DNA from 2 places in the Neobacillus camarae genome. Region 1 is predicted to be linked to the other one. Evidence: a T-box and tRNA genes for the amino acid it is inferred to sense, from the RefSeq annotation. Region 1 holds a T-box; the other holds one or more tRNA genes.
The links. A T-box is a leader RNA that pairs with one kind of tRNA and senses whether it is charged. The one in region 1 lies ahead of ileS (isoleucine--tRNA ligase), so its partner is inferred to be a tRNA-Ile.
Positions count from the first base shown of each region.

Region 2: it has a tRNA-Ile gene. The T-box ahead of ileS (isoleucine--tRNA ligase) is inferred to sense a tRNA for this amino acid. The anticodon was not compared.

Region 1 covers NZ_JBUCKX010000001.1:831,023-835,225, forward strand. Annotated here, with positions in the region: gene ACY8D0_RS04055 (cell division protein SepF) at 1-290, shown strand, start outside; gene ACY8D0_RS04060 (YggT family protein) at 290-559, shown strand; gene ACY8D0_RS04065 (YlmH family RNA-binding protein) at 590-1,363, shown strand; gene ACY8D0_RS04070 (DivIVA domain-containing protein) at 1,447-1,962, shown strand; T-box leader at 2,014-2,250, shown strand; gene ileS (isoleucine--tRNA ligase) at 2,327-4,203, shown strand, end outside.
Region 2 covers NZ_JBUCKX010000002.1:79,832-84,034, forward strand. Annotated here, with positions in the region: rRNA gene ACY8D0_RS08175 (23S ribosomal RNA) at 1-1,846, opposite strand, end outside; tRNA gene ACY8D0_RS08180 (tRNA-Ala) at 1,931-2,006, opposite strand; tRNA gene ACY8D0_RS08185 (tRNA-Ile) at 2,024-2,100, opposite strand; rRNA gene ACY8D0_RS08190 (16S ribosomal RNA) at 2,194-3,744, opposite strand; gene gyrA (DNA gyrase subunit A) at 3,989-4,203, opposite strand, start outside.

The DNA.
Region 1 (4,203 bases):
CGGGAAAGGCTTCGAAAGTGATTTTAGTCGAGCCGCACTCGAGTTCAGAGGCGCCGGAAATTGCTGATCATTTAAAAAACCGCCGTGCTGTTGTGGTGAATCTGCAGCGGATTGATAAGGAGCAAGGAAGACAAATTGTCGATTTTTTAAGTGGTGCTGTGTATGCGCTCGGTGGGGACATCCAGAAAATCGGCTTGAGCATTTTTTTGTGTACTCCCGATAATGTAGAGGTGTCGGGGAATATTTCTGACCTTTTACCTGAACCGGAGAATCCAAATACAAGGTGGTAATGATCATGGCACTTATTTTTAGTCTATTGCAGCAACTGATTTCCCTGTACTCTTGGGCGCTAATTATATATATCTTAATGTCCTGGTTTCCAAATGCAAGAGAGACATCGATAGGTCGGTTCCTCGCAAATATTTGTGAGCCTTATTTGGAACCGTTTCGAAAAATTATCCCTTCAATTGGGATGATTGATATCTCTCCAATTGTTGCGTTCCTTGTTCTGAAATTTGCCAGCAGCGGATTGCACAGCGTTTATCTTTGGCTCGCGTAAGAATTCAAGTTGTAGGTTGTGTGTGTATCTATGAATATTTATCAGCATTTTCGCCCCGAAGAACGGGAATATATTGATCAAGTACTACAATGGAAAAGCTATGTTGACCGTCAATATAGTCCTAAAATCACCGATTTCCTTGACCCCCGGGAGCAGCATATCCTGAAGACAATCATTGGTGAAAGTTCTGAAGTCAAATACGGGTTTTTTGGGGGAAGGGAAGAAACGGAACGAAACAGGGCCTTGCTTTTCCCCGATTATTTATCAATGGAACCTAATGATTTTCAGATTAGTTTATTTGAAGTCGACTACCCTAAAAAATTTGTTACGATTGAACACAGGCAGGTATTAGGTACGCTTATGTCCCTTGGATTAAAGCGCGGCAAGTTTGGTGACATTTTAATTCATGACGGTCGCATCCAATTTTTTGCGGCCAAAGAAATAAGTGATTATATTAAACTTAATGTCGATTCTATAGGCAGGGCAGGAGTGAAATTAGTAGAAATCCCAATGGAACAAGCGATCATTTCAAATGAAATGTGGGAGAGCCATGAACTGACTGTTTCCTCGTTACGGCTGGATACCATCATTTCGGGTGCCTGCCATCTGTCGAGGCAAAAGTCGCTTACCCTTATCCAGCATGGTCTTGTCAAAGTAAACTGGACCCAACAGGAAAACCCCTCGTTTCCATGTGCTGAAGGGGATTTAATTTCAGTCCGTGGCCATGGCAGAACCAAATTAATGGGGATAGAAGGTAAGACCAAAAAGGATAAGTGGAAAATTTTGATTGGTGTCCAAAAATAATTTGAGATTTTTGGAGGATTTTAAAAAAACTTGTCGAATAGAAGTTAATACATATAGTGTAGAGATTGCATGGAGGTGGCATTATGCCGTTAACGCCGTTGGATATTCACAACAAAGAGTTTAATAAAGGGTTCAGGGGCTATGATGAAGATGAAGTAAACGAGTTTTTAGACCAGGTCATTAAGGACTATGAATTAGTGCTTCGTGAGAAGAAAGAATTGGAAGAGCGTCTGAATGAAATGCAAGACCGGTTAAGCCATTTTACCAATATTGAAGAAACACTTAATAAATCCATAATCATTGCCCAAGAAGCCGGTGAGGAAGTCAAGCGCAATGCACATAAAGAAGCAAAACTGATCATTAAAGAAGCGGAAAAAAACTCCGACCGTATTGTCAATGAATCACTTTCCAAGGCAAGAAAAGTCGCGATGGAAATCGAGGACTTAAAGAAACAATCAAAGGTGTTCCGTACGCGGTTTAAGATGCTTATTGAAGCGCAGCTTGATATGCTTAATACGGATGATTGGGACCACCTGCTGGAGTATGAAGTGGATGCTACTGAGCTGAAGCTTCAGGAAGAGGAAGATTCATTGGCTTGACGAATAAGGAATTTGTAGCATATAATTTGTTAACAAGCATCTAATGAATAACCATTGACGATGACAGGGACAGTACGATTCTTTATGCTTTCAAAAGCGAGCCGGTGAGGGTGGAAGTCCGGTAAAGCAGTAGAATTGGAAAATCACCCTTGAGTTCTAAAGCCGAACTTCTTTTAGGACAGTAGACTTTAGCGTTTAATTTCACGTTACGAAACTTGAGAGGATGGAACATTTGTTCTGTCTACCAGGGTGGTACCGCGGGAATAAATAAACCTTCTCGTCCCTTTTTGGGGATGAGAGGGTTTTTTTTATTGGTCAAATGGCAATTCTGTTTTTATGAAAGTGTACAGGAGGAAGAAAGAACATGGAATACAAAGATACGTTATTAATGCCGCAGACGGAATTTCCGATGCGCGGCAACCTTCCAAAACGCGAGCCTGAAATCCAGGAGAAGTGGGAGGAAATGAATATTTACCAAAAGGTGCAGGAACGTACAAAAGGCCGTCCAATGTTTGTCCTGCATGATGGACCTCCATATGCCAATGGGGATATCCATATGGGCCATGCCTTAAATAAAATTTTAAAGGACTTCATCGTCCGTTATAAATCAATGAGTGGATTTCAAGCCCCTTATGTGCCAGGATGGGATACTCATGGTCTTCCGATTGAGCAAGCGTTGACCAATAAAGGTGTAAAACGTAAAGAGATGACCGTCGCGGAATTTCGTGAATTGTGTACAAAGTATGCTTATGAACAAATTGAGAACCAGCGGTCACAGTTTAAACGTTTAGGGGTCCGGGGGGATTGGGAGAATCCATACATTACCCTTAAGCCGGAATATGAAGCACAGCAAATCAAGGTCTTTGGTGAGATGGCCAAGAAGGGCTATATTTATAAAGGCAAGAAGCCGGTTTATTGGTCTCCGTCCAGTGAGTCTGCATTAGCTGAAGCTGAAATTGAATATCAGGATAAGCGGTCGCCGTCAATTTATGTGGCTTTTAAAGTAAAAGACGGCAAACAAGTCCTTGACACTGACACGGAGATTGTCATTTGGACCACAACTCCATGGACTATTCCTGCAAACTTGGGCATTTCTGTCCATCCTGACCTCACATATGTAGTGGTGGCGGTAAATGGCCATAAATATCTGGTGGCAGAAAGCCTTTTAGAAGCAGCTTCAAAGGAAATCGGCTGGGAAGATGCTTCGGTAATTAAAAAAGTGAAGGGGAATGAACTGGAAAATATCATCTGTTCCCATCCGTTATATGGCCGCGATTCTTTGGTGATGCTGGGTGAGCACGTCACAACAGATGCCGGTACCGGCTGTGTTCACACCGCTCCAGGCCATGGGGAAGATGACTTCATAATTGGTCAGAAGTACGGCTTGGATGTTCTTTGCCCTGTTGATGATAAAGGACATATGACAAATGAGGCACCAGGATTTGAAGGTCTATTTTATGAGGAAGCCAACAAACCAATCGGCCAAGCATTAGAGGAAGCCGGAGCCTTATTAAAGCTATCATTCATTACCCACTCTTATCCACACGATTGGAGAACGAAAAAACCGGTAATTTTCCGTGCCACTGCACAGTGGTTTGCTTCTATTAAAGATTTCCGGGAGCAATTGCTGGATGCCGTCAAGGAAACAAAATGGGTGCCGGCCTGGGGAGAAACTCGGCTTTATAATATGGTCCGTGACCGTGGTGACTGGTGCATTTCCCGTCAGCGTGTATGGGGCGTTCCAATCCCTGTCTTTTATGCGGAAAACGGGGAAGAAATCATTACTGATAAAACCATTAACCATATATCAGAATTATTCCGAGAGCATGGATCGAATATCTGGTTTGAACGGGAAGCGAAAGACCTGCTCCCTGCCGGTTTTACGCACCCTGGAAGTCCTAACGGCACATTTACCAAGGAAACAGATATCATGGATGTTTGGTTTGATTCCGGTTCTTCCCATCAGGCGGTTTTACTTGAAAGAGAAGATTTAACACGTCCGGCAGACCTTTATCTCGAAGGTTCTGACCAATATCGCGGCTGGTTTAACTCGTCCCTGTCCACAGCAGTTGCCGTAACAGGTAAAGCTCCATATAAAGGGGTTTTAAGTCACGGATTTGCGCTTGACGGTGAAGGCAGGAAGATGAGTAAGTCAATCGGGAATGTGGTGGTCCCGGCTAAAGTAATGAATCAACTAGGAGCCGATATTTTACGTCTTTGGGTTTCCTCTGTGGATTACCA
Region 2 (4,203 bases), on a different contig from region 1:
TTGCGGCTTCGCAGAGACCTGTGTTTTTGCTAAACAGTCGCCTGGGCCTATTCACTGCGGCTTACCGAGGCTATTCACCCCAGTAAGCACCCCTTCTCCCGAAGTTACGGGGTCATTTTGCCGAGTTCCTTAACGAGAGTTCTCTCGCTCACCTTAGGATTCTCTCCTCGCCTACCTGTGTCGGTTTGCGGTACGGGCACCTTTTATCTCGCTAGAGGCTTTTCTTGGCAGTGTGGAATCAGGAACTTCGGTACTCTATTTCCCTCGCTGTCACAGCTTGAGCCTTACGGTGAACGGATTTTCCTATTCACCAGCCTAACTGCTTAGACGCACATAACCAGCAGTGCGCTTACCCTATCCTCCTGCGTCCCCCCATCACTCAAACGATAAAGAGGTGGTACAGGAATATCAACCTGTTGTCCATCGCCTACGCCTTTCGGCCTCGGCTTAGGTCCCGACTAACCCTGAGCGGACGAGCCTTCCTCAGGAAACCTTAGGCATACGGTGGATGAGATTCTCACTCATCTTTCGCTACTCATACCGGCATTCTCACTTCTAAGCGCTCCACCAGTCCTTACGGTCTAGCTTCAACGCCCTTAGAACGCTCTCCTACCACTGACATCGAAGATGTCAATCCACAGCTTCGGTGATACGTTTAGCCCCGGTACATTTTCGGCGCAGAGTCACTCGACCAGTGAGCTATTACGCACTCTTTAAATGGTGGCTGCTTCTAAGCCAACATCCTGGTTGTCTAAGCAACTCCACATCCTTTTCCACTTAACGTATACTTTGGGACCTTAGCTGGTGGTCTGGGCTGTTTCCCTTTTGACTACGGATCTTATCACTCGCAGTCTGACTCCCACGGATAAGTCTTTGGCATTCGGAGTTTGTCTGAATTCGGTAACCCGATGGGGGCCCCTAGTCCAAACAGTGCTCTACCTCCAAGACTCTAACTTCGTGAGGCTAGCCCTAAAGCTATTTCGGAGAGAACCAGCTATCTCCAAGTTCGATTGGAATTTCTCCGCTACCCACACCTCATCCGCGCACTTTTCAACGTGCGTCGGTTCGGGCCTCCATCCAGTGTTACCTGGACTTCACCCTGGACATGGGTAGATCACCTGGTTTCGGGTCTACGACTGCATACTATTTCGCCCTACTTAAGACTCGCTTTCGCTGCGGCTCCGTCTCATCAACTTAACCTCGCATGCAATCGTAACTCGCCGGTTCATTCTACAAAAGGCACGCCATCACCCATAAACGGGCTCTGACTACTTGTAGGCACACGGTTTCAGGATCTCTTTCACTCCCCTTCCGGGGTGCTTTTCACCTTTCCCTCACGGTACTGGTTCACTATCGGTCACTAGGGAGTATTTAGCCTTGGGAGATGGTCCTCCCTGCTTCCGACCGGATTTCACGTGTCCGGCCGTACTCAGGATCCACTCAGGAGGGAACGAAGTTTCAACTACAGGGCTGTTACCTTCTATGGCTGGCCTTTCCAGACCGCTTCATCTACCCCGTTCCTTTGTAACTCCATGTTGAGTGTCCTACAACCCCGAAAGGCAAGCCTTTCGGTTTGGGCTGTTCCCGTTTCGCTCGCCGCTACTCAGGGAATCGCGTTTGCTTTCTCTTCCTCCGGGTACTTAGATGTTTCAGTTCCCCGGGTATGCCTTCAATACCCTATGTATTCAGGTAAAGATGCTGCCCCATTACGGGCAACGGGTTTCCCCATTCGGAAATCTCCGGATCAAAGCTTACTTACAGCTCCCCGAAGCATATCGGTGTTAGTACCGTCCTTCATCGGCTCCTAGTGCCAAGGCATTCACCGTGCGCCCTTTCTAACTTAACCTAAATGGTTTAAAACCTAAAATGGCGATTACTCGGTTTTACTTGGTTTCTTCTATACGATTATCCAGTTTTCAAAGAACGATTTTGGTGGAGCTTAGCGGGATCGAACCGCTGACCTCCTGCGTGCAAAGCAGGCGCTCTCCCAGCTGAGCTAAAGCCCCGTTATGAAAATATAAAATGGTGGGCCTAAATGGACTCGAACCATCGACCTCACGCTTATCAGGCGTGCGCTCTAACCAGCTGAGCTATAGGCCCACATTTAAACTATTGAGGATTGGTCCCTCAAAACTAAACAAACAAAACAGAGGTCAACGTCTTATCAGTCCGTAAGGACTGCATATTCCTTAGAAAGGAGGTGATCCAGCCGCACCTTCCGATACGGCTACCTTGTTACGACTTCACCCCAATCATCTGTCCCACCTTAGGCGGCTGGCTCCTTACGGTTACCCCACCGACTTCGGGTGTTACAAACTCTCGTGGTGTGACGGGCGGTGTGTACAAGGCCCGGGAACGTATTCACCGCGGCATGCTGATCCGCGATTACTAGCGATTCCGGCTTCATGCAGGCGAGTTGCAGCCTGCAATCCGAACTGAGAATGGTTTTATGGGATTGGCTTCACCTCGCGGCTTCGCTGCCCTTTGTACCATCCATTGTAGCACGTGTGTAGCCCAGGTCATAAGGGGCATGATGATTTGACGTCATCCCCACCTTCCTCCGGTTTGTCACCGGCAGTCAGATTAGAGTGCCCAACTGAATGCTGGCAACTAATCTCAAGGGTTGCGCTCGTTGCGGGACTTAACCCAACATCTCACGACACGAGCTGACGACAACCATGCACCACCTGTCACTCTGTCCCCCGAAGGGGAAATTCCTATCTCTAGGAGTGTCAGAGGATGTCAAGACCTGGTAAGGTTCTTCGCGTTGCTTCGAATTAAACCACATGCTCCACCGCTTGTGCGGGCCCCCGTCAATTCCTTTGAGTTTCAGCCTTGCGGCCGTACTCCCCAGGCGGAGTGCTTAATGCGTTAGCTGCAGCACTAAAGGGCGGAAACCCTCTAACACTTAGCACTCATCGTTTACGGCGTGGACTACCAGGGTATCTAATCCTGTTTGCTCCCCACGCTTTCGCGCCTCAGCGTCAGTTACAGACCAGAAAGCCGCCTTCGCCACTGGTGTTCCTCCACATCTCTACGCATTTCACCGCTACACGTGGAATTCCGCTTTCCTCTTCTGCACTCAAGTCCCCCAGTTTCCAATGACCCTCCACGGTTGAGCCGTGGGCTTTCACATCAGACTTAAAGGACCGCCTGCGCGCGCTTTACGCCCAATAATTCCGGACAACGCTTGCCACCTACGTATTACCGCGGCTGCTGGCACGTAGTTAGCCGTGGCTTTCTGGTTAGGTACCGTCAAGGTACCGGCAGTTACTCCGATACTTGTTCTTCCCTAACAACAGAGCTTTACGACCCGAAGGCCTTCATCGCTCACGCGGCGTTGCTCCATCAGACTTTCGTCCATTGTGGAAGATTCCCTACTGCTGCCTCCCGTAGGAGTCTGGGCCGTGTCTCAGTCCCAGTGTGGCCGATCACCCTCTCAGGTCGGCTACGCATCGTCGCCTTGGTGAGCCGTTACCTCACCAACTAGCTAATGCGCCGCGGGCCCATCTGTAAGTGTCAGCTAAAAACCGACTTTCAACCTTTCCTCATGTGAGGAAAGAAATTATCCGGTATTAGCATCGGTTTCCCGATGTTATCCCAGTCTTACAGGCAGGTTGCCCACGTGTTACTCACCCGTCCGCCGCTAACCAAAAGGTGCAAGCACCTTAAGATTCGCTCGACTTGCATGTATTAGGCACGCCGCCAGCGTTCGTCCTGAGCCAGGATCAAACTCTCCAAGAAAGTTGATATAGCTCATAAAAGTTAAAACGTTGGCTTCGTTTCGAAAGAAACGAATGTTTATTGTTGACGTATTTGTTTGTTTAGTTTTCAAAGACCAATTTTCCCGTCACTCATAAGCGACTTTATTAATATACCACCCGGTTCACTATAAGTCAACATCTTTTTGTGAATTTATATGATGATGATCTTACAAAGTGAATGGTATAAAAAAAGGAACATCCAATAGGATGTCCCTTTTTCATGTTTATTCCTCATTTTCCTCAGGTAAGTCGGATTGTTGGGTTTCTTCTGGTTTGTTTTCAGAAGGGAAATCCTCTTCATCCGATTCACTTTGTTCCTCTTTTTCCACCTGGGCAACGGTAGCAACGTATTCATTTTCATTTTCTCTTAGGCTAATGAGTTTAACCCCTTGCGTATTTCGGCCTAATTGGGAGATGCCGGCTACATCTATTCTGATCA